DNA from 4 places in the Thermoanaerobacter ethanolicus JW 200 genome. Region 1 is predicted to be linked to each of the others. Evidence: riboswitches for the same ligand, from Rfam matches in the RefSeq annotation. Region 1 holds a riboswitch; each other region holds the start of a gene.
The links. A riboswitch is a leader RNA that binds a small molecule or an ion and turns the genes downstream of it on or off. The one in region 1 is predicted to bind fluoride.
Positions count from the first base shown of each region.

Region 2: linked by a shared signal. The riboswitch ahead of EB239_RS12125 (dynamin family protein) and the one ahead of crcB (fluoride efflux transporter CrcB) in region 1 are both predicted to bind fluoride.
Region 3: linked by a shared signal. The riboswitch ahead of EB239_RS00670 (MutS-related protein) and the one ahead of crcB (fluoride efflux transporter CrcB) in region 1 are both predicted to bind fluoride.
Region 4: linked by a shared signal. The riboswitch ahead of EB239_RS12195 (DUF6062 family protein) and the one ahead of crcB (fluoride efflux transporter CrcB) in region 1 are both predicted to bind fluoride.

Region 1 covers NZ_CP033580.1:451,034-454,218, reverse strand. The annotation lists partial or broken gene EB239_RS02295 (HD-GYP domain-containing protein) at 1-684, opposite strand, end outside; gene crcB (fluoride efflux transporter CrcB) at 739-1,122, opposite strand; gene crcB (fluoride efflux transporter CrcB) at 1,119-1,523, opposite strand; fluoride riboswitch at 1,585-1,644, opposite strand; gene recR (recombination mediator RecR) at 1,693-2,292, opposite strand; gene EB239_RS02275 (YbaB/EbfC family nucleoid-associated protein) at 2,302-2,637, opposite strand; gene dnaX (DNA polymerase III subunit gamma/tau) at 2,704-3,185, opposite strand, start outside.
Region 2 covers NZ_CP033580.1:2,409,837-2,413,021, reverse strand. The annotation lists gene EB239_RS12140 (bis-aminopropyl spermidine synthase family protein) at 1-64, shown strand, start outside; gene EB239_RS14660 (hypothetical protein) at 159-308, shown strand; gene EB239_RS12135 (hypothetical protein) at 336-761, shown strand; gene EB239_RS12130 (class I SAM-dependent methyltransferase) at 779-1,408, opposite strand; fluoride riboswitch at 1,596-1,655, shown strand; gene EB239_RS12125 (dynamin family protein) at 1,759-3,185, shown strand, end outside.
Region 3 covers NZ_CP033580.1:105,526-108,710, forward strand. The annotation lists gene EB239_RS00665 (MutS-related protein) at 1-214, opposite strand, end outside; gene EB239_RS00670 (MutS-related protein) at 211-1,746, opposite strand; fluoride riboswitch at 1,817-1,890, opposite strand; gene EB239_RS00675 (hypothetical protein) at 2,135-2,491, shown strand; partial or broken gene EB239_RS00680 (IS110 family transposase) at 2,606-3,185, opposite strand, start outside.
Region 4 covers NZ_CP033580.1:2,422,955-2,426,139, forward strand. The annotation lists gene EB239_RS12180 (MFS transporter) at 1-135, opposite strand, end outside; gene EB239_RS12185 (HEAT repeat domain-containing protein) at 125-550, opposite strand; gene EB239_RS12190 (hypothetical protein) at 547-876, opposite strand; gene EB239_RS12195 (DUF6062 family protein) at 869-1,525, opposite strand; fluoride riboswitch at 1,580-1,639, opposite strand; gene EB239_RS12200 (peptidoglycan D,D-transpeptidase FtsI family protein) at 1,908-3,185, shown strand, end outside.

The sequences.
Region 1 (3,185 bases):
ATAGGTAAAACGGCTTCTATTATCGATAATCTGTGCAAAAACCTCTGCTATATCCTCTAATTCATTAATTCCTATTGAAACCGTGTCTTTAGGTTCAATCCTTTTTAATATACTTTTTATATCAAAAAATTTATAATCAAGCCAAAATTTTTCTTGTCTTGTAAGGTCAAGTAATGCATTTGCAACCACGGGATTAAACATCTTGCCAGTACCACTTTTTATACCTTCTTTGATATTATTCCGAATATTATACTCACTTTCTTTCCCAACCGATGAGGTGTACCGTATATCAAATTGATCAGATATAAAAACAATCTGAGCTCCTAAAGGAATAGAATCGCCATTTAGTTTAAAATGTCCGCTTCCATCGTAATTTTCATGATGATATCTTATAATATCCGAAAAATTTTCTCCAAAGGGCAACTTCTTTACAATTTCACTTCCTCTTTCACTGTGTTTCCACCATTCGTCTTTGTTAAAATCTTCGTATATATCTCCTTGTCCTATATCATGTAACAAAGCAGAATAATACACTTTTTTTGTTTCTTTTTCATCCAAATTCAGCATCTCAGAAATCCTTAGAGAAATATAAGCCACCCTTCTTGCATGTCCCATGTTCTTATACTCTTGCACGTCAAGGGCCAAAGATAAAGCAGACAGCAGATTATTATAATTCAAATTCACATTTTATTCCTCCTAACTGATATTTATTTTCTACTGACATATATTATACACCAATCAAATCAATTTTCCCATATAATTTCCGAGATAATATCCCAATACTCCTCCTATTAGTCCAAATATAATTGTTAAGGACATATATATAAATGCATGAAAATATTTTTTATTCTTGATTAAGTCTACTGTCTCATGGGAAAAAGTTGAGTATGTTGTAAAAGCACCTAGAAATCCCGTTGTCAGAAAAAGTTTAACATCATAGCTTAAATTTACATTTATTTTAGGACTTGATAAAAAGTTTAATAAAAACGCACCTAATACATTTATAATAAAAGTTTCGATAGGAATAACTATCTCTCGGTTTTCCTTTATATGCCGCGATATTTCATATCTCAATATTGCTCCCAAAATTCCTCCAATTCCTACATATAGTATACTTGTCACTGTTCTTCCTCCCGCTCCTTTAGTAAGTCAAAAGTTTTGTCAGCAAATTCAAATCCTAAATAAGACATCAAAAGGCCTCCAAATATTGATAAAATTATATAACTTAGAGCAATATAATCTTTCCCTGCTTTTAATAAATTTATTGTTTCCATACTAAAAGTAGAAAATGTTGTAAAAGCCCCAATAAATCCTGTTGTTATCGCCAATCTCAAATTAGTATTTACCTTGTACTCATCCATAGTAAAATTAGCAATAAAACTTAACAAAAACGAACCTAAAATATTTATCATAAAAGTTTCAAAGGGAAATGCAGTGTGATACATCTTTGTAAAGTAAATTGTTATTAAATATCTTAGTACTGCTCCAAAAAATCCTCCAATCCCTATATAGATGTATTCCATGAAAATCTCCCTTTCTGTTTACATTTTTGGGCAATAAAAAGCTCCTATTAGGCCTTATATCATCCTAATAGGAGCCATCAGCGTTTCCGCATTTATGGCGAGCTCCATCGCCTTCTGTTATTTACTACAAATTTATTATAATAAAGTACAAATGAAAATGCAATACCTTTTACAATTCTCTTCTACCTTCAAGAGCCCTTGAAAGAGTTACAACATCGGTGTATTCCAAGTCACCACCTACCGGCACCCCATGAGCAATCCTTGTGACTTTTATTCCTAACGGTTTTAATAGCTTAGCAATGTACATTGCTGTCGCTTCTCCTTCTATGTCAGGATTTGTAGCAAGTATGACTTCTTTTACATTTCCATTTTTTACTCTGTCTAAAAGTTCTTTAATTTTTATATCTTCAGGGCCAACGCCCTCTATAGGAGAAATAACACCATGAAGTACATGATACACTCCTTTATACTCTCGTATTTTCTCCATTGCAACAACATCCATAGGATGAGAAACAACACATATAAGAGAATGATCTCTTTCTTTATCACTACATATGTTACAAACCTCTGTGTCAGTTATGTTATAACAAATTCTACAATACTTTATCTTTTCTTTTGCATCAATAATCGCTTGAGACAAGCTTTTTACCTCTTCCAAAGGCATATTTATTATGAAAAAAGCAAGCCTTTGTGCTGTTTTAGGACCTATACCGGGCAACTTTGACAGTTCTTCTATAAGCTTCGCTATAGAAGTAGAATAATAGTTCATTTTTTCACCTCAAAACAGTCCAGGAATGTTTAGTCCTCCGGTTATCTTTGCCATTTCAGAAGCAATCATTTCTTCTGCATTCCTTAACGCTTGATTAACCGCAGCTAATACAAGGTCTTCTAACGTTTCTACATCATCTTTATCTACAACATCAGGATTTATTTCAATACTTACAAGTTCTTTTCTGCCATTAGCAACTGCTTTTACCATCCCACCACCGACAGTAGCTTCTACAGTCTTTTGCATTAGCTCTTCTTGCATTTTCTTTATTTCTTCTTGCATCTGTTGGGCTTGTTTAATCATGTTATTTATATTAAACCCGCCCGGAAATCCGCCTTTTGCCATAACACTATAACCTCCTAAATTTTATTCTAAAAATATTTATATGCTTTTTTGAATTATTTGTGAAAATTATATTATCTCTATATCTTCACCAAAAAACTCCTTAACTTGCTGTACAAGTAATTCCTCTTCATTTTTTCTTAATTCAAACTTCAAAGGAATTGCCTTCCCAACTAGTTCTTTTAATATTCCTTCAATAAAACTTTTGTTTTCCGCTTTGCTCAATTCCTCCTTTAATAAAGCATACTCTTCAGGATATTCTACCACAATTGTTCCTTTTTTTAAATAAGGAATCCCTTTTTCTATAAAGGCATACAAAGCTATTCTTTCTTTTTTTATCATTTCTTTTACTTCAGCCCACACCTTTTCTAGATCTATATCCTCTTGCTGTACTATTTGCGATGCCACGTTTTCTTCTTTTTCTTCTTCTGGCGAATTTATTTTTTTATTTTTCTCTTCTTTTTCTTCCCTCAGAAAAAATTGTCCTTTTTCTAATTTGTCTTCTATTTGTTCTACTCTTGCTAGCAAACTCATCATATCGTAAGAAATTT
Region 2 (3,185 bases), 950 kb from region 1:
ATATAAACCTTGTGAATTATACGTAGACGAAGAAGCTTTAATATACAGAGGAGACAAAGCATAGGCTTCCATACTAATGTGGAGGCCTATATTTATTATTCAGTACAAGCACAAGACAAACTATAAAATCATATGTAAAAATGAGTATATAAAATTTTATGAAAAGAGTGATCGCTATGAAAGAAGAAAAAGAAGGATTAAATGCTTATTTGCTTGTAATTGTACTTTCGTTGATTCTCTATTTCGGTTTGGGTTATGCAAAACCTGAAGAGCCAGCGATAATAATTTTTCCACTGCCAATAAGATGACATAAAAGTTATAGGGGGAGAAAATACATGTTTTCATCGGATAATTTAGAATCCCAATTGAAAGATTTGCTATTAAAGCTAGGATTAAGGGAAAATAGCGAAGAGAATGGTCAAAAAGAAAATAAGGAGGAGGATAAAGATGAAGAAGGTGGAGAACATCCTGATGTAGATGGAGGGAATGGTGATAAAGGGAATGGGGAAAATGGTGAAAAAGATAATACAGGTGGAAAAGGAGGAGATGAAAAAAAGAAGGGAGTCTTAACCCCTTCACAGATAATGGTTATTTTAGGTATACTTAGCGGAGCTTTGGAACCTATCTCAATAATTGTGGATAGAAATCAAAATGTGCAAATTGTTTTATCAGGTACATTGATAGAAAAAATAGAATCAAAAGAGGATACGCAACCCAAAGAAGGGGATTTTTTAGACAACGTAATAAAAGCTTTGTTTTAAAAAGTGTAGTTCAAATATCATTTTTTAGCGCTTATTACTATGAAGGAGCCTTTGCCAAAGCCATATCTTACAGGTTCTTTTTCTTTTATTTCATCAAGTTTTTTAAAAATGGTCTGTGAGAAATTGAAATTTTTAAATCCTGCTTCGTAAAGCAATTCAACTATTTCACTTGTAGAATAAAACGTTGCTTCTTTGTAAAATAGACTTTTTTCTTTATTTGCTTGATATATTTTGCCAATTGTGCTCTCTCTATCTACAAAGCCTATTAAAATTGTACCGCTATTTTTAAGTACTCTAAAACATTCTTTGAAGGATTTTAGCACATCGTCTACAAAACATACAGTCGTCACCATTAAAACAAGGTCAAAAGAGTTGTCTTCAAACGGAAGATTTTCTGCTACTCCATCTACCACATTAAGACCCCGTTCTAAAGCTATTTTTCTCATTTGATAAGAAGGTTCTACTCCGCTTTTTATACCTAGAGGTACTGCAAACTTTCCAGTTCCGATTCCTACTTCCAACCCTTTTTCAAATTTCGGCATAAGCAATTTTACAGCATCTAATTCCGATTGATAGGCGTATTCATTTTTTTCAAACCATTCTTCATATCTGTCAAAATGTTTTTCAAAAGCAGATATTTTAGGCATAATTTCTCATCCTTTCTAAAACTTAAATTTTTATCCACTTTTCTATGCTTATTCTTTGAAAGTCACAGTTTAATAAACCTCCCCTTGCTTTCATTATATCATATAACAAAAAATATAATGCACGCATATCTTTAGCTTTTACTATCTTGCAAAGTTTTTACATTTTGGGTATAATGATATTGACAATTGTATAAAAAGTGATGGAACTCACTTCAACCGCCGAAAGGCTGATAGTTCCTACTTGGTGTAAAAGCCAGTAGGAACTATTTTGCTTTTTAGGGGGTGATAGTAAAGTAAAAATGTCACTCCATATCTGAATTTCGATTATACTGTGGCTAGGAGGTGAGATTATGAAGAAACAATATGACCAGATTAAAAAAAGTTTAGATGTGATATTTGAAAAAATAGAAAGAATATCAAAAGATATCAATATTAAAGCAGTAGGAGAAGCTGTTTCAGAAGTTAAAAATAAATTTTGCAATAATATTTTTTATCTTGTGATATTAGGACAATTTAAAAGAGGAAAATCAACATTTACTAATTATATGTTAGGAGCTGATATACTTCCAACAGGTGTTGTTCCTTTAACATCTGTTATAACAAAAATCCAATATAGCCCTGATATATGGGCAAAAGTTCTATATGATGATGGCAGAAGTGAAAATATTGACATTAAAGAATTGGATTTGTATTGCACAGAAAAAAACAACCCTAAAAACATAAAAGGAGTCAAGGAAATACATATAGGATATCCTTTTGAGTTTATAAGTAATGACGTAGTAATCATAGATACACCGGGAATTGGTTCAGTCTATAAACATAATACAGATGTTGCATATAGTTATATAAATAAAGCTGATGCTGTGATTTTTTTGCTTTCAGTAGACCCTCCTATAAGTGAACTGGAAAGGGAGTTTTTGTCTAAAATATCTGAAAATGTTAATAAAATATTTTTTGTTTTAAATAAAATTGACTATGTAAATGAAATGGAGCTAAAGGAAATAATCAATTTTAATGAAAATATTGTAAGAGAAATTACAAAGAATAATAACATTTCTATTTATCCAATTTCTGCTAAATTGGCATTAGAAGGCAAAATATCAAAAGATAATAAAGCAATTGAAAAGAGTGGAACTCAAAAGCTGGAAAATGATTTGCAGAATTTTTTAATAAAAGAAAAAGAAAAAGTGTTGCTTGAAAGCTATGCCAAAAATATTGAAAGAATTATTTCGATGTGCCAAACTTTTTTTGAAAGCAGTATAAAATTGAAACAAATTCCATTAGAGCGTCTTGAATCTAATATAAAATCTTTTGAGAACTTTATTAAAGAAGTTGAAAAAAGCAAAAAAGAAATATCCTTATTGTTTCAAGGTGATATGAAAAATATTTTACAGAATTTTGATAAAAAGATGGAAGAATATAAACAGTTTATCAGTATAAGAGTATCAGAAAAGATAAAAGGATATTACCACGGTATTCGTGACTTTAGTCGAATTAATCAGAAAAAAGAGCTTGAAAAGTACCTCGAAAGAGCTATTATAGAAGAATTTGAAAAATTAAAAGGTCATATTGAAAGGGATATTGAAGAACAATATAGTAAAGCTTTGTCTATTTATCTTTTAAGGCTCAATGCAGTCATTGATGAAGTAAAAACAGTAGCAAACGAATTGTTCGGCATAAATCTGGAATATTTTAAAAGCGTAGGTGGTATTACGGCAGAGAGTAAATTTACATACAAGATAGGATATGATGTTGGTGCATTGGAAATAGACCCTGT
Region 3 (3,185 bases), 350 kb from region 1:
TCAGAACATCTTGGCGATATAATATTGTATCCAGATCACTATACACGCTGGATAAAACAGATTTTTTGGCTACTTCAAATAAAAAATTATCACCAAGGGACATAGCATTGAACAAAGTGTTTAATTCTAAATCCTGTATCAATGCTTCTTCGTTCGAGGGCAATTTTTGTTGCAGGTCAAAATCATGATCTCTATACATAAGTAAAACTTTCATGATTTTATCCTCTCCTTTAAGCAATTATACGTTAGCCTGTATTTTTCAGCAATTGATATGGCGTATGAAAGCCCATCAGGAGGTCTTCTAACAATTTTATATGTGCGCAATGCCGGATTCTCAGGAACTACCGTACTGACCATACTTACAATTTTTTCGCTTAAGAATGCCAATTCATCTATAAATGTTACCCAGACGCACAGCACATCTAATTGTATTATTTTTTCCATTATCTTCTTACTTAAAAATAATGCGTCTTTTGCTGTGGTAGAGGTAAAAATTTCATTCATTATTATAATACTGTTTGATGTCGCATGAGCAAGAATATTGTGAATTCTAAACAATTCATCTTCCAGTTTTCCACGAAGATCTTTAATATTTTCTTCCTTTTCAAAATGTGTAAATAGTTTATCAAAAAGAAAGAGTTGCGCTTCCTTTCCGGGAACAGGGCAGCCTATACTGGCCAAATAATGCAATTGTCCAAAAGTGCGTGCAAATGTTGTTTTGCCTCCCTGGTTCGGACCGGTAATTACAAATATACGCTCTTTACCTTTTAAATAAAAATCATTACAAACAACAGCCGAATTTTCGTTGATGAGTTTATAAGCCAGAGCTAAATCAAATCCTTCGTAATTATAAACTTCCTTGCATTTACTAGATATTTGTGGATAACAAAATTTTAGTCCAGCGCGCTTGAATAGTGCCATATATTCCAAATAAGCAATATAAAATTGTACTTCCCTATCAAAAGTAGCTATTGTCTCGTCTAAATAATCACTATTTTTCATACAATAATTATCAAGATTAGAAAATATATCATGATATAACTGAGCTACTAAATCCAATATTTTTGCTTCGACATGGTTCATATCTGGCCAATCAGAAAATTTGACTTTATAATCCTTTGCTGCTTCCTGTTTGAATTTTTCAAACGTTTTTTCTACTTCTATACTGTAATCAATTTCAGATTCATATTTACGAACCGTCACACGGTTACCTTTTATTAACAAGCAATATTTTACTGTAGACAAATCAGCTTTAAGTTTTTTCGTTTCACTCAGTAGCAGCTGAAAACGGTCAGAATTAATATAATCTATCAAATATTGACGAAATGCTAAAAAACCACGAGATTTTAACTCTACAGAAGACAAGTCTTCTACTAAATCAGTAATTGCATCACAGTAGATTTCTACAGCATCCAAAAACCATCTTTCTTTCTGGTATTTGTAGTAAAGTTTGTCTGCTTGAGCAAGGTGTTTGCGCATTTCTTGCATTTTTTCCGCAAATGATTTTATATCCTCAAGCAAAACTTCATTTTCAAGATCTTGCATTATTTCATGGCGATACTTGATAGTATCAATATCGTTTAAAGGAGTGTAAAAAAACAGTTTTAAATTATATTCTTCTTTGCCTCTTGTTATGACATCTATAATTTGATCAAGATTTAAGTCAACAAAAAAATCAGGCGCTTCGAATGTTTCTTTTTTTACTCCATCTTCGTTTTTTTCAAATAATATGCTATGGAAAGGCATAAGAAAGTACCTCCCTTTCAAAGTTGTAGGCAAATGCACTAAATACAAAAAAGCTGACAACCCCTACGTTTTTACCGTAGAAGCCATCAGCTGTTTATCAGCAGTTCGGATTTTCCAAAAGGGGGCTTCATCCCTTTTTGAATATTATATCACTTTTTTATGAAGCCTGCAAGAATATGTGAAAATTTACTTCAAAGCATAATGTTTATGTTTATTTGTTTAAAATAAAAAGATTTTTGTATTGTTTTATATCCAAATTTTGTAATACTGCTTATTATTCTATAAGTAAACTTAACAATATAAAATACTAGATATCATTATTTTGTAGTATAATGATAATATGAGAAAAATAAATATTCATTCATTTTATGTTTTGGGAGGGATCTTATTGAATAAAGGTAAAAGTATAACATTCAATACTTTAATACATTGGGAAGAATTTCGCAAGCGTATTATAGTTGAAGGCATTATAACAGGTTTCTTTGTTGGATTGATTATTGCTATTTTAAGATATATTCTTGAAAAAACAAATATTCTTGTAATAAGTGTATACAAAATTCTTCATACAAATCCTTACTTGTTAATTGGCTGGATAATTTTCCTTTCTCTAATAGGCTTATTATTGGGTATAATAGTGAAAAAAGAACCTATGATAAGCGGTAGCGGTATACCTCAAGTTGAAGGCATGATTATCGGTTATATAAAAGTTAACACGAAAATAGACTATCTAAAAGGAGAATTTTGAACATTGACAACTGCATAGGCTTAAACATCCAGCCAGAAAAAAGGTAATAAATATTAAACCAATGCTTTAAAAGCATCAGCTGGGAATTTTTGTAAAGTTATCTAATTATACTACTTAAATTTGGGACACTGTTACTTCTAAACCCAACTTGCGAGCTTCGTTAATAATCCGTTTAACGCGAATTATTTCCTGTTTCTTTCGCACTTCATCGAAAATTCTTTCATCATAGTCAGTGTTATTTTTAAGCATAGTATAAATGATAACTAATATTTTCCTGGCAAGTGCTACTACCGCTTTTTTTGTACCACGGCGCTGCTTTACTTTCCAATACCATGTGGCAAGATATGAATCCCTTATGCGGGTTATACTCCATGCTACTTCACACAGTATCCTCTTTATATAAGTGTTTCCTTTTGTTACTCGAGTGGACTTTTTTTTCCCGCACTTTCATTATTACCGGGACTTAATCCTGCCCATGAGCAAATGTGCTCTGCAGTCTTGAATTTATCCATATCTGTACCTATTTCAGCAATTATTGCAGCAGCTGCCGTTACATCTATGCCAGGTATTCCATCTAGCTGTTCAATCTGTCTCTTGTATTTTTCAATCTCAGCATTAATACTCTCTTCTATCTCATAAAGATGTTTATACGTTTCATCTAAATGATTGAGTAAAAGCTTTAAAAATTCTCTTT
Region 4 (3,185 bases), 940 kb from region 1:
CAGTCCCAGAATCTGCGTATAAAAAGTAGGCAAAATAGGTACAATCATATCCTGACTTAATCCACCAAAAAATGCAACCCACCCCAAGACTTTAATGTTATTATTCACGTTGTTTTTTATCTCTTTATTTTCCAATTGACTCACCTTCCTTATTTGCCACTCTTGTTTTAATTTTCTCCAAAGAATTTTCAATGATATTTTTTGTTAAAATTGAGAATTTATCTTTGTTTTCTAAAAGAAACCTGTGAGACTCTTCTCCGCCAATCTCTCCAAGAGCCCAAACAATAATCTGTTCAATATATGGGTCCTTTTTACCCCCATTATTGCGTAAATGTTCTATCAATACTTTTTCTGCTTTCTTTATTTTAAGTTCCCCAATTATTTTTGCTGCCATGTAAGCAACATTATAGTCTGGATGATTTATAGCTTTTATAAGTTTTTCACTGTAATCATCCTTTGATATATTTTTAAAATCATATCCGCAATTCGAGCACTTTTCTTCTCCAATTTCAGCTATTTTAAAACACACAGGACATATATATCTCATCATTCATCAACCCTTATACCTAAAGTTTTTTTAAGATATCTATTTTCAGACTCATAACCTTTTAATCTTATTTCAAGTGTTTGGTTGTCACGCATCAACTGAAAATTTTTAAATTTCATTGCAGAGTATTTAGACGCCATAGAAATAAGCTGTCTTCTTAAGTCATCTTCATTAGGATTATCCCTTTCTATTTGATATGCTTTAATCCCCATTTCAAAAATAGCTCTATATGCATCTTCTTCTGTAAAACCATCTTTTTCAAAGTCAGCAACTAACTCTTTGATTTCTTCAAAGCTTTCATCAGTAATTTCAAAAGAAATCCTAATCATAATAGCCACCTCTCAATAATTTCAATGCTCTTTCAAACGAATCCTTGGAGTCATACCATGGTTCATCATGAAATCTATAATCAAATTTTGTTATAAACCATTCAAGATCAGTAATATTTTTTTCAATTGCCGTTTCATTTATTTTAATTATTTTCTCAATTTGTGGTGTAATATCCTTTTTAGCTTCTATAAGCATATTTAGGTGATGAAAACACAATTTAGACAACCCTTCACTATGCTTTTCAACAAATTCTTTATCAGTATGTAAAATATCTATCAATATATGCATCTGGTATTTATCTCTTTCACTTAAATAATCACAAATAAGGCATTTGTTTTTTGTTTCTTTCGCTCTTTTTTTCTTTAAAGACTTACGTTTGTCTGTAATCTGCTGCAATTTATAACTGATATTTGCTTTTAATGCAATTGCCAAACCCAATTTATCATATGAATTATTCAATAATTCCAAATGATAATGGCAGAAATTTGTCTCTCTTATTTTGACATACATTTCAGGGTCTTTTAAAACCTCATCTTCAAACAAATGCTCACAATAGGCTTTTTCTTCGTCTTTTATAATCTTGCATATTGGACAACCTCCCTTATATTTTTCAAAAACCTCATACAATGGAATAAATTCTAACTTCATGCAGATTCTCATCCTCTCTTTTTTGTCAAATAAACAAAAATGGCCTCTACATTCAACAATGTAGAAGCCATTAGCCTTCACGGCAATAAGGTGAGCTTCATCACCGTCATTTAATTTTTCTCTATAATAATATTATACATTTTTTAAACAAAAATACAAGTGAAAAGGCTACATATTAAAGACTGTTTTTCGGTTTGGATTTATGATTTTTGCTTAGCATTTAATAAAGCTTAATTATTTTATCTTTTTATCTAATTATACCACAAAATATCTATGGTATAATTATATTGGATAAACAAAATCTTTATAAAAAGGGGTTAGAATAAAATTGACATCATATGTAAAAAAACGAACATTTACTATATTCGTCTTTCTTACTATCATGTTTTTCGCCCTTATTGTAAGGCTTATATGGATACAGGGTATAAACTCCGAAAAACTTGCCATGGCAGTCGAAAGGCAAAGTACTGCTGATATCATATTAAAGCCTCAACGGGGCAATATTTATGATGTAAACGGGAATATACTTGCCTGTAATGTTCCAGCAGGAGATGTATTTGCGGCTCCTAAATTTATAAAAAACCCAGAAAAAGTTTCTGAAGAACTCTATAAATATTTAAATATGGACAAAGATTCACTTTATAAAATTCTTTCAAATAAAAAATCAGAATGGGCTGTACTTGGCAGGTCCATTCCTCTTGAAAATATAAATAAAATAAAAAGTCTTAACATACCAGGCATATATGTAGAAGATACTTTTATGAGAAATTATCCCAACGGCAAAATGCTATCACAAGTATTAGGGTTCACAGGAATTGATGGCAATGGTTTGTATGGCCTTGAATATTCTTTAAATAAATACTTAAGTGGTGTACCTGGCCGTGAAATCTCTCTTGTAGATGCAGAAGGTAGAAAAGTAGGAGTCCCAAGCAAGCTTTACAAACCTACAAATGGTGATAATATTGTCCTCACAATTGATTCTGTAATACAAAGTTATACAGAAAAAGCTATAAAAAATGGCTATGAAAAGTATAAACCGCAAGATGGTATAACAGCAATAGTTATGAATCCAAAAACGGGTGAAATACTTGCAATGGCTAACTTGCCTGATTTTGACCCAAATAATCCGCAAGATGTACCTTCACAAGAATATTGGTCAAATCCTGCAATATCAAGTATTTACGAACCCGGTTCGGTATTTAAAGTGATAACCGCTTCTGCAGCATTAGAATCAGCTGTAGTTACGCCAAACGAAAAATTCTATGACCCTGGGTATTATATAGTCTCCGGTAGAAAAATTAGAAGTTGGACAGTTTTGGGAGATATAACTTTTTCGCAAGCTATTGAAAAATCAAGTGATACAGTTTTTATGCAGGTGGTAGAACGTTTAGGCCTTGACACTTTTTATAAATACATATATGCTTTTGGTTTTGGCTCGCCTACGGGGATTGAACTGCCCGGCGAAGCCAGTGGAATGATTTTGCTAAAGTCAAAAGTATACCCCGTAGACCTCGCCACTATGTCATTTGGTCAGGGAATTGCCGTGACTCCTATTCAAATGATTACGGCTTTTTCCGCTGTAATAAACGGTGGAAACCTCATGGTTCCACATATTGTAAAATATATTGAAGAGGGAGATAAAATAATTAAAGAATATAAA